One region of the Stenotrophomonas sp. Marseille-Q5258 genome, then DNA from elsewhere that is predicted to be linked to it. Evidence: predicted binding sites of a transcription regulator. Region 1 holds the regulator's gene; the other holds the start of a gene.
What was found. The regulator FliA, encoded in region 1, starts transcription of late flagellar genes. The targets are predictions, from matches to a motif close to TAAAGTTTNNCNNNCNNNGGCCGATAA.
Positions count from the first base shown of each region.

Region 2: a site for FliA is predicted at 4,786-4,812, ahead of OC534_RS01535 (methyl-accepting chemotaxis protein). Genes of this name have one in related genera too.

Region 1 covers NZ_CAMPPN010000005.1:478-7,955, reverse strand. Annotated here, with positions in the region: gene flhB (flagellar biosynthesis protein FlhB) at 1-656, shown strand, start outside; gene flhA (flagellar biosynthesis protein FlhA) at 674-2,755, shown strand; gene OC534_RS03265 (AAA family ATPase) at 2,908-4,614, shown strand; gene OC534_RS03260 (MinD/ParA family protein) at 4,601-5,488, shown strand; gene OC534_RS03255 (RNA polymerase sigma factor FliA) at 5,485-6,231, shown strand; gene cheY (chemotaxis response regulator CheY) at 6,248-6,640, shown strand; gene OC534_RS03245 (protein phosphatase CheZ) at 6,640-7,254, shown strand; partial or broken gene OC534_RS03240 (Hpt domain-containing protein) at 7,259-7,478, shown strand, end outside.
Region 2 covers NZ_CAMPPN010000002.1:68,449-75,926, reverse strand. Annotated here, with positions in the region: gene OC534_RS01565 (hypothetical protein) at 1-279, opposite strand, end outside; gene OC534_RS01560 (AraC family transcriptional regulator) at 270-1,112, opposite strand; gene OC534_RS01555 (hypothetical protein) at 1,257-1,958, shown strand; gene OC534_RS01550 (helix-turn-helix domain-containing protein) at 1,969-2,943, opposite strand; gene OC534_RS01545 (cysteine hydrolase family protein) at 3,063-3,749, shown strand; gene OC534_RS01540 (arylamine N-acetyltransferase) at 3,769-4,590, opposite strand; gene OC534_RS01535 (methyl-accepting chemotaxis protein) at 4,841-7,408, shown strand; gene OC534_RS01530 (excinuclease ABC subunit UvrA) at 7,476-7,478, shown strand, end outside.

The DNA of each region.
Region 1 (7,478 bases):
CGGCGGCCGGACTGGTGGTCTGGGGGGGTATCCAGCCGTTGCGCGCCCTGCTCCACCAGCCGCTGGAAGCGGCGATGGTGCATGGGCTTGGCTTCACCCTGAAGCTGATGCTGGCCACCGGCGGCGCGATGCTGCTGCTCGCGGCGATCGATGCGCCGTACCAGCGCTGGAACTGGATGCGCAAGCTGAAGATGACCCGGGAAGAGCTGCGCCGGGAAATGAAGGAGAGCGAGGGCAGCCCCGAGGTGAAGGGCCGCATCCGCCAGCTGCAGCAGCAGATGTCCAACCGACGGATGATGGAAGCGGTGCCTACCGCTGACGTGGTGGTGGTCAACCCGACCCACTACGCCGTGGCCCTGAAGTACGACGGCGGCAGGATGGGCGCCCCCACCGTGGTGGCCCTGGGGGTGGATGAAACCGCCTTGCGCATCCGCGAAGTGGCCGACGGCAACAAGGTCGCCATTGTCTCCGCGCCGCCTTTGGCACGCGCCTTGTATCGGGAAGGCCAACTCGGCAAGGAAATCCCCGTGAGATTGTATTCGGCCGTCGCCCAGGTCCTGTCCTACGTCTACCAGCTGCGCAGCTGGCGTTCCGGCCCGATGCCGGCCTCGCCGCGCATCGACATTGAAGAATTCACCAACGGAGCCCGCCCGTGAGCGCCCAGCCTGCAGGAATGAACGTGCGCAAGGCGCTGGATATGATCCGCCACGGGCTGGGTGCCCCGCTGATCGTGCTGGCGTTGCTGGCAATGGTGGTGGTGCCGCTGGCACCGCCGGTCCTGGATGCCCTGTTCACCTTCAACATCGCCATCTCGCTGATGGTGCTGCTGGCGGTGGTCTATGTGAAGCGGCCGCTCGACTTCACCATCTTCCCGATCGTGCTGCTGATCACCACCATGCTGCGCCTGGCGCTGAACGTGGCCTCCACCCGCGTGATCCTGCTCAATGGCCAGAACGGCCACGAGGCGGCCGGCAAGGTGATCGCCGCGTTCGGCGAGTTCGTGATCGGCGGCAACTACGCGGTGGGCATCGTGGTGTTCGCGATCCTGACCATCATCAATTTCGTGGTGATCACCAAGGGCGCCGGACGCGTCTCGGAAGTGACCGCGCGCTTCATCCTCGATGCCATGCCCGGCAAGCAGATGGCCATCGACGCCGACCTCAACGCCGGTTTGCTGACGCGTGAGGAGGCCAAGGCCCGTCGTGAGGAAGTCCGTGAGGAAGCCGACTTCTACGGTGCGATGGACGGCGCCAGCAAGTTCATCCGCGGCGACGCCATCGCCGGCATCCTGATCCTGTTCATCAACATGCTCGGCGGCCTGGCCGTAGGCGTGTTGCAGCACGGCATGCCATTTGGCGAATCCGCGGCCACCTACACGCTGCTGTCCATCGGCGACGGCCTGGTGGCGCAGCTGCCGGCACTGCTGGTGTCCTCGGCGGTGGCGATGCTGGTCACCCGCGCCTCGCGGTCGCAGGACATGAGCCAGGCGATGATGGGCCAGGTGTTCGGCCAGCATCGCGCGCTCACCATCGCCGCGGCCATCCTCGGCGTGGTCGGGCTGGTCCCGGGAATGCCCAACGTCGCCTTCTTGACGCTGGCCGCCATCCTCGGCTTCATCGCCTGGAAGCTCTGGAAGAAGAGCACCGCGGCTGCCCGCGCCGCTGAAACCGCAAGCGCCGGCCGCCCCGATGCACCGGGCCTGCCCGGCGCCACGCCCTCGCCCACCGCCGAGCTGACCTGGGACGAACTGCGTCCGGTCGATCCGCTGGGCCTGGAAGTGGGCTACCGGCTGATCCCGCTGGTGGACAAGAACCAGGGCGGCGAGCTGATGGCACGGATCAAGGGCGTGCGCCGCAAACTCACCCATGACATCGGCTTCCTGATCCCTTCGGTCCACATCCGCGACAACCTGGAGCTGCCGGCCACCGGCTACCGCCTGCTCATCCACGGCGTGCCGGTAGCGACGGCGGAAATCCACCCGGACCGCGAGCTCGCCCTGGACCCGGGCAGCGCGCTCGGCGCGCTGGACGGCATCGCCGGCAAGGACCCCGCGTTCGGCCTGGACGCCACCTGGATCCAGCCGCATCAGCGCGCCCATGCCGAGTCGATGGGCTACACCGTGGTCGACCCCGCCACCGTGGTGGCGACCCACCTGTCGCACCTGATCCGCGAGCACGCCCCGGAACTGCTGGGCCACGAGGAAGTGCAGCAGCTGCTGGCCAACCTCGGCAAGAGCGCCCCCAAGCTGGTGGAGGACCTCACGCCCAAGTCGCTGCCGCTGTCGGCGGTGGTGCGGGTGCTGCAGAACCTGCTGATCGAGCGCATTCCGATCCGCCAGCTGCGCAAGATCGTCGAAGCGCTGGTGGAGAACGCGCCCAACAGCCAGGACCCGTCGGTGCTGACCGCCGCCGTGCGCAACGCGCTGGGCCGCTTCATCGTGCAGGAGATCGCCGGCATGTCGGCGGAGCTGCCGGTGTTCACCCTCAACCCGCAACTGGAACGCGTCTTGCAGGAGTCCACGCAGGGCAACGGCGCCGCGCTGGAACCCGGACTCGCCGAGCGACTGCACCAGAGCCTGGCCGACTGTGTCGGCAAGCAGGAAGCGAAGAACGAGCCGGCGGTTGTGCTGGTACCCGGCCCGGTACGTGCCGCGCTGGCACGGCTGGTACGCCACAGCGTCCCCTCGCTGTCGGTACTGGCCTACAGCGAGGTGCCGGAGGACAAACGGTTGAAGCTGGTCGGCACGATCAGTTGAGCCGGTACTCCGACGGCAACGCGCCAGAAAACAGACACCCCCACTTTTGACATCACCGCAGCAGGACACAGAGGGAAACCCGGACCGTGCAGACCACCGACAACCAGCGCTTCCCTTCCACCACCCCGCCGCCCCAGTCCCGGTACCACAGCATGAAAATCAAACGCTTCGTCGCCTCCGATATGCGCTCGGCCATGAACCTGGTGCGCAAGGAACACGGTCCTGACGCGGTGATCCTGTCCAACCGCCGGATCGAGGAAGGCGTGGAGATCGTGGCTGCGGCCAACTATGACGAAGGCGCCGTGCAGCGCGCCCTGGAAGCCTCGCGCAAGGATGTCGCGCCGCCGCCGGTGCCGCGCCCGCGCAGCGCCGCCGATGCGGTGATCGCCGCCGTCACGCGCCGCAAGGCCCCGGTCGTCGCCCCCGAACCGGTCGCGGCCACCACCTCGGCCGTGGCCGCCCTGGCGCGCGCGGCCGTTGGCGCCACCGGCCGCACGCTGGATACCGCCAACGAAAACGTGCCCCCGCCGGGCAGCGCCGGCTTTGCCGCCACGCTGTCGCGGGCCAGTGTGGCCACCCCCGTCAATGAACCGTCGCTGCCGGAGCAGATCTTCGCGCCGTTCAATGTCGAACAGGCGGCCGCTGCTGCGCCCGCGCCGATCGCGGCCCCGGCCGCACCGGCCGCCGCGCCGATCAACCGCGCGCGCTTCGTGATCGACCCGCCGATGGACGATGCCCCGCACATCCAGATGTATGCACCGCCGGCCCAGGCGCCGGTGACGATGCCGCCGCTGCCGGTCGCCGCCGTGGCCGCGCCGGTGTCGGCGGTCCTGGACCCCGTGCCGGTGGCGCAACCGCCGGCACTGCCGGTCGCGGTCGCCGCTGCTGCAGCCGACATCGCGGCCGATGCGGTTGCGCGCCCCGCACCGGAACTGACCGTGGTGCCCCGGGACGACGAGGAAATCCGCCAGCTGCGTCACGAAGTGGCCGGCATGCGCCATGTGATCGAGCGCGAAATGCATCGCTTCACCGACGAGCGTCTGCGTGGCTCGCCGGTCCGAGCGGCCGCGTTGGACCTGATGGAGGAGTACGGCTTCGATGCCGGCATCAGCCGCGACGTGGCCCTGCAGATCCCGCTGGATACCGAAGCCCATCGCGGCCGCGGGCTGATGCTGGGCCTGCTGTCCAAGAAGCTGCCGATCGCCCCGGTCGATCCGCTTGACGCCGGTGGTGTGATCGCCCTGGTCGGTCCGACCGGTGCCGGCAAAACCACCACCATTGCAAAGCTGGCCTCGCGCTTCGCCGAGAAGCACGCCGCACGCGACGTGGCCCTGGTGACCACCGACACCGGCCGCATCGGCGCCCGCGAGCAGCTCTACGGGTTTGGCCGCCAGCTTGGCATCGCCGTGCATGAAGCCAACAGCGGCACCGACCTGAGCCAGCTGCTGGAGCGCCTGCAGGACTACAAGCTGGTTCTGATCGACACCGCCGGCCTTGGTCCGCGCGACCGTGCCCTCGCCGCGCAGCTGCAGTGGCTGCGGGCCGCCGACCGCATCCGCACCCTGCTGGTGCTGCCGGCCAATACCAGCTTCGGCGACATGGACGAAGTGGTCCGACGCTTCAGCGCTGCCAACCCGCAGGGCGTGGTGCTGAGCAAGCTGGACGAGACCGGCCGCTTCGGCACCGCCCTGTCCGTGGCGGTAGACCACTGCCTGCCGATCACCTGGGTGACCGACGGCCAGGACGTCCCGGAGGACCTGCACCGCGCCAGTGCGGCCAATCTCGTCCTTCGCCTTGAAGATTTGCGCCGCGCGGCCGATATGCCCTGCAACCCGGAGTTCAACCATGCCGTCGCGTGAGTACGCCAAGCTGACCAAGACCTTCCCGTTGTCGGCTACCCGCAGCCAACCGCTGGGCCCTGTCCGCACCATCGCCGTCACCGGCGGCAAGGGCGGCGTGGGCAAGACGAACGTTTCGGCCAACCTGGCCGTAGCGCTCGCGGACATGGGCAAACGCACGCTGCTGCTGGACGCCGACCTCGGCCTGGCCAACATCGATGTGATCCTCGGCCTGCAGCCGAAGGTGACCCTGGCCGACCTCGTCGCCGGGCGCTGCACGCTGGAGGAAGTGATCATGGAGGGCCCGGGCGGCGTGCTGGTGGTGCCGGCCGCGTCCGGTCGCCGCCACATGGCCGAACTGCAGCCGGCCGAACACGTGGGCCTGGTCAACGTGTTCTCCGAGCTGGAGCGCGAGCTGGACATCATGGTGGTGGACACCGCCGCCGGCATCACCGATGGCGTGCTCACCTTCTGCCAGGCCGCACAGGACACCGTGGTGGTGGTCTGTGACGAGCCGGCCTCGATCACCGACGCCTACGCACTGATCAAGGTGCTCTCCCGCGAGCGCGGCGTGGACCGCATCCAGGTGGTGGCCAACATGGTGCGCGACCCCAACGAAGGCCGCGTGCTCTACGAGAAGCTGACCCGGGTCTGCGAGAAGTTCCTCGCCGACGTGTCGCTCAACTACCTCGGCTGCGTTCCGCAGGACGACTGGCTGCGCCTGTCGGTGCAGCGCCAGCAGCCGGTGGTCAAGGCCTACCCGTCCAGTCCGTCGGCGCTGGCGATCACCGAGATCGCCCGCCGGACCGCCCGCTGGCAGGCCCCGACCGAGCCGCGCGGCGGCGTCGAGTTCTTCCTGGAACGCATCCTCAAACAACGCGGGGTGGCCGCATGAAAGGCGCCGCACAGTACAAAGAGGTCCAACGTACCGCCGCCAACGAGTGCATCGCCCAGCATTCGGACCTGGTGCGGCGCATCGCCCACCACCTGGCCGCGCGTCTGCCGGCGAGCGTGGAAGTGGATGACCTGATCCAGGCCGGCATGATGGGGCTGATCGAGGCCTCGCGCAGCTACGACGCCGACCAGGGCGCCTCGTTCGAGACCTACGCGTCGATCCGCATCCGCGGGTCGATGATCGATGAGATCCGTCGTGGCGACTGGGTGCCGCGATCGGTGCACCGCCGTGCACGCGATGCGGCCGCCACCATCCGCCGCCTGGAGCAGAGCACCGGCCGTGCCGCCAGCGCCACCGAAGTGGCCAACGCGATGGACATGCCGCTGCCGGAATACCTGCGACTGATGGAAGACGCCGCACGCGGCCAGGTACTGAGCCTGGAATCGCGGATCGAGGACCAGGGCGAGCTGGATACCGTCGCCCAGGGCGGCCCGACCCCGCAGCAGGTCCTGGAGCGCGGCGAGTTCGGCCGTGAGCTGGGCAATGCGATCGGCCTGCTCCCCGAGCGCGAACAACTGGTGCTGTCGCTGTACTACGAACAGGAATTGAACCTGAAAGAAATCGGCGCGGTGCTCGGGGTGAGTGAATCCCGGGTGTGCCAGATCCACGGCCAGGCGGTATTGCGCCTGCGCGGCCGACTGAAGATCTTCGAGGCGGCCGACGCCGGCCTCGAAAACCCTTGAAATCGAGGAAAGTGCTTTGAACAAGAACATGCGTATCCTGATCGTCGACGATTTTTCGACCATGCGTCGTATCGTCAAGAACCTGCTGGGCGATCTGGGCTTCACCAATACGGCCGAAGCCGAGGACGGGCATGCCGCGCTGGCACTGTTGCAGAGCCAGCCGTTCGACTTCGTGGTCACCGACTGGAACATGCCGGTGATGACCGGCATCGACCTGCTCAAGGCGATCCGTGCCGACGCCAAGCTGAAAACCCTGCCGGTGCTGATGGTGACGGCTGAAGCCAAGCGCGAGCAGATCATCGAAGCGGCCCAGTCCGGCGTCAACGGCTACATCATCAAGCCGTTCACCGCACAGACGCTGGAAGAGAAGCTCGGCAAGATCTTCGAACGCCTGGCAGCGAGCGCCTGATGGAAACCCTCAGCGACAAATCGGCGCTGGTGCAGCGCCTGCAGGACGCCCTGGCCGCGCTGGAAGGCGGCGACGAGGCCGGCTGGCGCCGGGAAATCGACGCGCTGGCGGCCCTGCGCACGCAGCCGATGATGGCCGGCCTGAACCGGCTCGCGCGCGAGCTCGGCCAGGCACTGGGCGAACTGCCCAGCCTGCCCAGCGAAGCCGGCGAACTGGACGACGCCTGCGCGCGCCTGGACCACGTGGTGGCGATGACCGAACAGGCCACCCACCGCACCCTGGACCTGGCCGAAGAATGCCGCGCGTTGACCGAACAACTGCGCGCCAACGGGCTCAGTCCGGACCAGGACCTGCAGCTGGACCGCATCCGCCACAACCTCACCGAGATCGCCCTGACCCAGAGCTACCAGGATCTGACCGGGCAGATCATCCGCCGCGTGGTCGGCATCGTGCGCCGCGTGCACGAAGGCTTCGGCGCGCTCGGCCTGCCGCCGCAGGAAGACGACGCGCGCCGGCGCGACACCGGCCTGGCCGGCCCGGCCGTCACGGGCCTGGACCGCCACCAGGTTTCCCAGGTCGACGCTGACGACCTGCTCTCCGATTTGGGGTTGTAAGACGATGAGTGCTGTTCCGGACGACATTGCCGCCGATTTCATTCTCGAGGCCCAGGAGATCCTGGATCGCCTCGGCGAACAGCTGGTGTCGCTGGAGCAGTCGCCCCAGGATACGGATCAGCTCAACGCCGTGTTCCGCGGCTTCCACACCCTCAAGGGCGGTGCCGGCTTTCTCGGCATCCAGGCGATGGTGGAGCTGTGCCACGCCGCCGAGGAGACCCTCG
Region 2 (7,478 bases), on a different contig from region 1:
CGGCCACGTCCCCGCCGCCGGCACGGCATCGTCGGCGGCGCGGCCCACCTCGAACAGCGGTGCCTGCGGAGGGCCGATCTGAAGGGCGCGTTCGTGGCTGCCGGCCTGTGCCGGGTACCACACGGTGTAGCGCACGTGCTCGCGCTGCTCGGCGTCGCGCACGCCGGCGCCGGGGCGCAAGGCCTGGCCGTGGCGCTCGCCGACTGCCGTGACGGGACCCTCGGCCAGCGCGGGCGTCGACCACAGGGCCAGTGACAGGAGCAGGGGCATCATGCGCATGGGGGGCGTTCCTTCAGCGTGTCCAGGGGCAGCCAGATTTCCACGCCGCCGTGGCCGGTGTGGTCGTTGAAGCGGGCATCGTAGCGTTCCAGGTCAGGCGCGTCGGCCAGCTGCAGGCCGGAGGCCGGCAGGTGCACGTCCAGCAGCCAGCGCCACGTGGCGCGGATGGTCGAGATGTGCCCGGCGTGCCAGGCGACCAGATAGTCGCGCGGGGCGATGTCCAGCGTGTGCCAGCCCTGCGGCGTCGGGTGGCCGGGCTGGCACGGGATGCCCGCCAGATAGTCGAAGTGGCCGTCTGCGTCGCCGTTGTGGCAGATGCCGAAGCTCACCGCCGACGGCACAGGGTGCGCCAGCGCCAGGCGCTGCCACTGCGCCGGAATGCCGGCCACGGTCGCTGTGCTGTAGCGCGCGTTGATGCCTGCGACCCGCAGGGGACCGGCCCGCATCACCCGGGGCGGCACCGCGCAGGGCAGAGCGGTGTCGTCGAGCTTGATGGCGTCCACCAGCGCGATGCCGTCCAGCCCACACGCACGGACCCGCTCCGGGGTCTGCCCGAACTGCTCGGCAAAGGCGCGGGTGAAGCTGCCGTGCGAGGCGTAGCCGGCCGCCAGCGCGACGGCGAGGATGTCGCCGGCGCCTTGGGCGAGCTGTCGCGCCGCCTCGCTCAGCCGGCGTCCGCGCAGGTAGCGCACGATGGATGTGCCGGTGCCGGCCTGGAACAGCCGCGACAGGTGGAACGGCGAGAGTCCCACCGCGTGCGCGATGTCGGCCAGCGCCAGCGGGGTGGCGTAATGGCTTTCGATGTACCACAGCGCCCTGGCGGTCGCCCCCATGCCTGCACGGCTCCTTGTGATGGTCCGGTGCGGAGGGTAGCGCACGGGCATCCCCGGCGTTTCGCCGTTCTTGCTGCGCCGACACTTGAGGTTGCGCCCCCCAGCGCACAGCATGCGGGTTCACCCCTCTGATGGATGTTGTCGATGACCCGGATGACGTCGTTGCATCGTGCCGTTCTGTCGCTCGCGCTGGCACCGGTCGCCCCGCTGGCCGCCGCCGAGGCCGGTTCCCCGCCGAAACGGCCGTCGCTGGAGACCCTGCAGCGCATCATCGCCGACCGCGCGCCACAGACGCGGGTGGAGGCGGTCGATCACGAGCGGATCACGGCCAGGCGCATCGACATCGTGGGCGAGGACGGCACCATCCGCATGACGCTGTCGGCGAACACCCCGCCGCCGATCATCGATGGCATCCAGTACAAGCGCGCCTTCGATGTGGCAGGGATGATCCTGTACGACGACACGGGCAGCGAGCGCGGGGGATTCGGCGTGGCCGACACGCCCGCTGGCACCGCGGCGGTGCTCGCGCTGGATCATCCGGCGATGGATGCGGCGGGCTGGCGGGTGTCGCCGGACGGCTCGGTGATGTTCGTGATCAACCAGGCGCCACCGTTGATCCGCGAGGCCGGGCTCGGCAATCGCCTGGTCCCCGGTGTGGAAGCGCCCACGCGGGTGAAGCTCAGTGTTGCCGCCGACGGCACGCCGATGGTGGCGCTGGCCGATGCCGGCAATCAGCCGCGGGTGCGGATGACCGTGACCCCGGAAGGCTACGGTGCGATCGAGTTTCTGGATGCGGCGGGCAAGGTGGTTCACGTGATGGCACCGGAGCGCGACCTCAAACGCTAGCGCGTGGCAATCAGGAACTGGCGCCCAGGAAGGTGCGCCGGTAGGCGCCAGGCGACACGCCGTAGGCGGCACTGAAGTGGCTGCGCAGGGACGCCGTCGAGCCGAAGCCGGCCTGGCCGGCGATGCGCTCCAGCGCGGTGTCACTGGTTTCCAGCAGGCGTTGTGCGCGGGCCAGGCGCTGGTCGAGCAGCCACTGGTTGAAGGTGGTGCCGGTCAGACTGCGGAAGTGCCGGGTGAAGGTGCGCCGGCTCATGCTGGCGCGCGCGGCCAGGGCATCGATCCCGATCGGCTCGGCGAGGTGGAACAGCGCCCATTCCAGCACCCCGGCCAGACGGTCGTCGCCGAACGTGGCCGGCAGCGGCTGTTCGATGTACTGCGCCTGGCCGCCCTGGCGGTGCGGGGCGACCACCATGCGTCTTGCGACGCGGCTGGCGATCTCTGCGCCGTGGTCCTGGCGCAACAGATGCAGGCAGCAGTCGATGGCCGCCGCAGTACCGGCCGAGGTCAGCAGGGTGCCGTCCTGCACGTAGAGCACATCGCGCTGCAGCTGCACCTGCGGGTGCAGTGCGGCCACATCGTCCATGAACACCCAGTGGGTCGAGGCGCGGCGCCCGTCGAGCAGTCCGGCCTGGGCGAGCACCACCGCGCCCAAGCACAGCCCGACCAGGCGCGCGCCGCGCGCGTGGGCCGCGCGCAGGGCGTCCAGCAGCGCGGGCGGTGCCGGCTCGGCCGGGTCGCGCCAGGCCGGCACCACGATGGTATCGGCGTCGGCCAGCGCCTCCAGCCCCTGCGCAACGTCGATGCTGAAGCCGGCCGGGGTCCGCAGTGGCCCGGGCTCGGCGGCGCACACGCTCAACCGGTAGCGGGGCGCGCCGAGGCGGAGCAGGTCCTCACCGAACACCATGCACGGCACGGCGAGATGAAAAGGGCTGATCTGCTGGTAGGCCACCACGGCGACGTGGTGCGGAGCGGGGTCGGTCAACATGGCCCGATCCTAGCAGTGAATGGCATCCGGGCCACTGTTGGCGCGAACAGGGGGGCGGAACAATGGTGGCCGTCGGCGCACCGCCGCCCACCCCCCGTCACTGCCCCGGAGTTCCCCACATGAAAGCTCTCATTCTTCCCCTCGTCGCCGGTATGACCCTGGCCGCTGCCAGCGGCGCTGCGACGGCCGCCGATGCACCCACGCTGCGCACCCTCGGGGGCGCCACTGCACCGCAGCAGCTGCACGCCGACAGCACCGCGCTGCTGGTGATCGATTTCCAGAATGAGTATTACACCGGCCGGCTGCCGATCCCCGACGGCGACGCCGCGCTGGCCAACAGCCAGCGGCTGGTACGCATGGCCGACGCCAACGGCATCGCCGTGTTCCACGTACAGCACGTCAACCCGGCTGCTGCACCCGTATTTGCCGAGGGCAGCGTGGGCGTGCAGCTGGTTCCCGGCATGCAGCCGGCGGCCCACCATGCGCTCGTCAGGAAGACCACGGTGAGTTCGTTCGCCAGCACCGACCTGGACGCGCAGTTGAAGGCCCGTGGCATCCGCACGCTGATCATCGCAGGGCTGATGACGCATGTCTGCGTGGCCACCACTGCCCGCGATGCGGTGCCGCTGGGCTATGAGGTGATCGTGCCGTCCGATGCCGTCGCCACCCGCAGCGTGCAGGCGTACGACGGCAACGGGGTGGTGGGCGCCGACGCGCTGCACCGCGCCGCGCTGACCGGAATCGCCGACGCGTTCGGCAGCGTCCTGTCCACCGCCGCCGTGCTGGCCCTGCCGGTACAACGTTGACGTCGACGGTGCCGCATCGTCAGGCCGCGCCGCGCAGCCACGCGGCGATTGCGTCGCGCAGGCGTGGGTGCGTGGGTGGGGTGATGCCGAAGTCCTCGCGCAGCACCTGCAGCACATCGTCCACATCGACCAGCGCGCGCCGCTCACTCGGCTGCCCGTGGCGATGCACTGCATAACGGCCGGCGCCGAGGGTGCGCCGCCAGCCGGGGCCGCTCAGTGCCGCGCGCAGCTGGCCGGGGAAGGACGACGCCGGATGCGTGCAGACATACCAGTTGCCGACGATGTGATCCACGGCTTCCTGCACCTGCAGGTCGAAGCGGTACAGCGGTCGCCACTCGCCCCCCACGTCTACCCGCAGTAGATACGCATCCTCGTACCGGTCCATCCGGTAGCGCTCGTGGGGCGTTGCCTGCGGGAAGCGCTGGTCCAGCCGCAGCGGCCCGGTCGGCGTATTGCCACCGAAACCGACATCCACGCTGTAGGCCACCCCGTCAATGACCACCAGCACCAGCATGTGGGTACGCGCGGTGGGTGAATCGTCGCTGGCGTCCATCACCACCCGCGCGGCCAGCGCGCGGGCCTGGAAGCCGAGGTGCTGCAGCAGCGCCAGGAACAGGCCGTTGAGCTCATAGCAGTACCCGCCGCGCCCTTCGTGCAGCAGCTTGTGCGCCACGCTGGGGAGGTCGATGGCGACGGCATCGCGCAGCAGGCAGGTGAGCGTCTCGAACGGGAACGTGGCGTTGTGCCGCTGCTGCAGCCGGGCCAGTGTCGCCAGCGTGGGAGGTGGTGGCGTGGGTTCGCCGAGTCGTTGCAGGTACGCGTGAAGGTCGTGCGGGGTCATGGGCAGCCCACCACCGGGGAAGGTGACGCCACTGTCGCGGCTCAACCGTGGTTGAGGTCAAGCCGGCGGTACGGGCGCGCCTGGAACGCTGCGTCGCGCGGTGGTGGGCGGCGTGCGGCCGTCATCTTGGCGTCGCCTGCGCCGGGTACAACGGGCGCAGCGGCGAGCGCTGGCCGATCGGGATGAAAAAAAGCCTACAGTCTCCCGGCGTGCGGCCGATACCGATGCGTCATTCCGCCTGGAGTACGTGATGTCGGCCATCCCCCGCCGCCTGTTTCCCTCGTTCGCCCGTTCCGGCGGACGCGCATCGCCCCTCTTTCCCATCGGCCACGCCCGCGGGCTGCTGCAGCGGCTCAGTGTCGCACGCAAACTGAAGGCCAGCCTGGTGGTCTGCGGCATCGGCCTGCTGGTGGTGGCCCTGGTCTACGCCGGCACCCGCTACAGCAGCGAACGGGCGGCGGCGACGTTCGCCGCGCACCAGCAGGATGCCGCGCTGGCCGCCGCGCTGGCTGCGCAGGTGGCCGACGCACGGCGGCTGCAGACCCGTTACGCGTTCACGTTCGACGACACCGACCGCAGCGCGCTGCAGCAGGCACAGCACCGTCTGCAGGCAACGCTGGCGCAACTGCAGCGCGACCCGCACGACCCGGGCACGGCCGAGGCGCTGCATGCGTTGGCCGCACGCGCCGGCGAGTTTGCCGAGGGCATTGCCGCACTCAATGCCCGTGCCGATGAAATGGGCCGCGGCGACGCGGGCCTGCGCGCGCAGCTGGAAGCGGCGGCCGCGGCCGTGGCCACCGTGCTGGACACCACCGCGGCGCCGCTGCTGCAGGCGCAGTGGCAGGGCATGCGCCGCGAAGAAGCGCTGCTGCTGCTCAGCGGCGATGCCACCCATACCGACCGCGCCAGCGAAGCGCGCCTGCCGTTCGAGCTGGCGCTGCCGGGCGCGGGCCTGCCCGGCGCCACGCAGGATGCGCTGCGCGCACGCATGGACGCCTATCAGGGCGCGCTGCTGGCCTACACCGCCGCACGGGTCGGGCTGGACGTGGAAGCGCAGTCGCTGGCCGACACCGCTGAGCAGATCGCGCCGGCGCTGCAGCAGCTGGAGCAGGCACAGGGGGCGGCGCTGGATGCCGCCCGCCAGCGTCAGCAGGCGCAGGACCGCGCGATGACGGTGGGGTTTGCGCTGACGCTGGCGCTCGTGGCACTGGTGCTGATCGCCACGCTGCTGCTGGTGCTGCGCGCCGTGCGCCGGCCCATTGCCGATACGCTGCGCTTTGCCGAGGACATCGCCGAGGATCGCCTGGACACGGTGCTGGCCGTGCACAACCCGTACGACGAGATCGGCCAGCTCGCGCAGCGCCTGGTGCACATGCAGCAGCGGTTGCGTGAACGGATCGAGGCCGAACGCGCAGCCGCGCGCGACAATGCGCGTGCGCGGCAGGCGCTGGACAGCGCACAGACCGGCCTGATGGTGCTGGACCCGCATGGCGGGGTGAGCCTGCTCAACCGCGCGCTGCAGGCCGAACTCGGCACCGACGAGCTGGCCTGGCGCGGACGTTCCGCGCAGGAGCTGCACCCGGTGTTCGCCACCGTCGTGCAGACGTTGCACGGCCCCGACAGCGCCTGCCACGAGATCGTGCACGCCGGTACCCGATACCAGCTGGTGGTCAACCCGATCACCGATCACGGCCAACTGCTGGGCGCGGCGGTGGAGTGGCGCAGCCGCGCGCTGGAGACCACGGTGGAAACCGAAGTGGCCGCGCTGGTCGATGCCGCCGCGCAGGGCGACCTGAATGGTCGCATCGACGTGGCCGGCAAAGAGGGCTTCGTCCTGACCCTGGCGGTGAGCATCAACCGCCTGCTGGATACCTTCCAGGGCAATCTCTCCGGTCTGCAGGCGCTGCTGTCGGCGCTGGCCCAGGGCGACCTGCGGGTGCGCATGCGCGGTGACTTCCAGGGCGTATTCGCGCAGATGCGCGACGACGCCAATGCCACCGTGCAGCAGCTCACCGACATCGTCGCGCGGATCCAGCAGGCGTCGGTGGCGATCAACGGCGCCGCCGGCGAGATCGTCAGCGGCAACCATGACCTGGCCGATCGTACCGAGCGCCAGGCCGCGCACCTGGAGGAGACCGCATCGTCGATGGAGGAACTCACCGCCACGGTGCACCAGAACGCCGAGTCCGCCCAGGAGGCCAACCGCCTGGCGATCGAGGCAGCCGACATCGCCGTCCGCGGTGGCGATTCGGTGGGGCAGGTGGTGGCGAGCATGCGCGACATCGCCCAGGCATCGCATCGCATCGCCGACATCACCAGCGTGATCGACGGCATCGCCTTCCAGACCAGCATCCTGGCGCTGAATGCCGCCGTGGAGGCCGCGCGTGCCGGCGAGCAGGGACGCAGCTTCGCCGTGGTCGCCAGCGAGGTGCGGCTGCTGGCCCAGCGCAGTGCCGATGCCGCGCGCCAGATCAAGGGTCTGATCGAGGCCTCGGTGGACACCGTCGCCGCGGGCACGCGCCAGGTGGATCAGGCCGGCGCGACCATGCAGCAGATCGTCGGCAGCGTGCAGCAGGTGACCGCGATCATGGCGGGCATCTCGGCCGCGTCGCAGCAGCAGAGCGTGGGCATCGCGCTGGTGGGCAGGACGCTGCTGCAGATGGACGGCAGCACCCAGCAGAACGCCACACTGGTGGAAGAAGCCTCGGCGTCGGCGCAGGCGCTGCAGCGCCAGGCCAGGCATCTCTCCCAGGCGGTGGCCGCCTTCGAGGTGGAGCCGCCGCAGGCCCCGCGCAGCGCCCGTCTGGCGCACGCCTGACACGGGCCGATCGTTCCCGCACGCGCCTTCACTGGCCGCGTGCGGGGGTGGTCTCTATCCTGCTGGCATG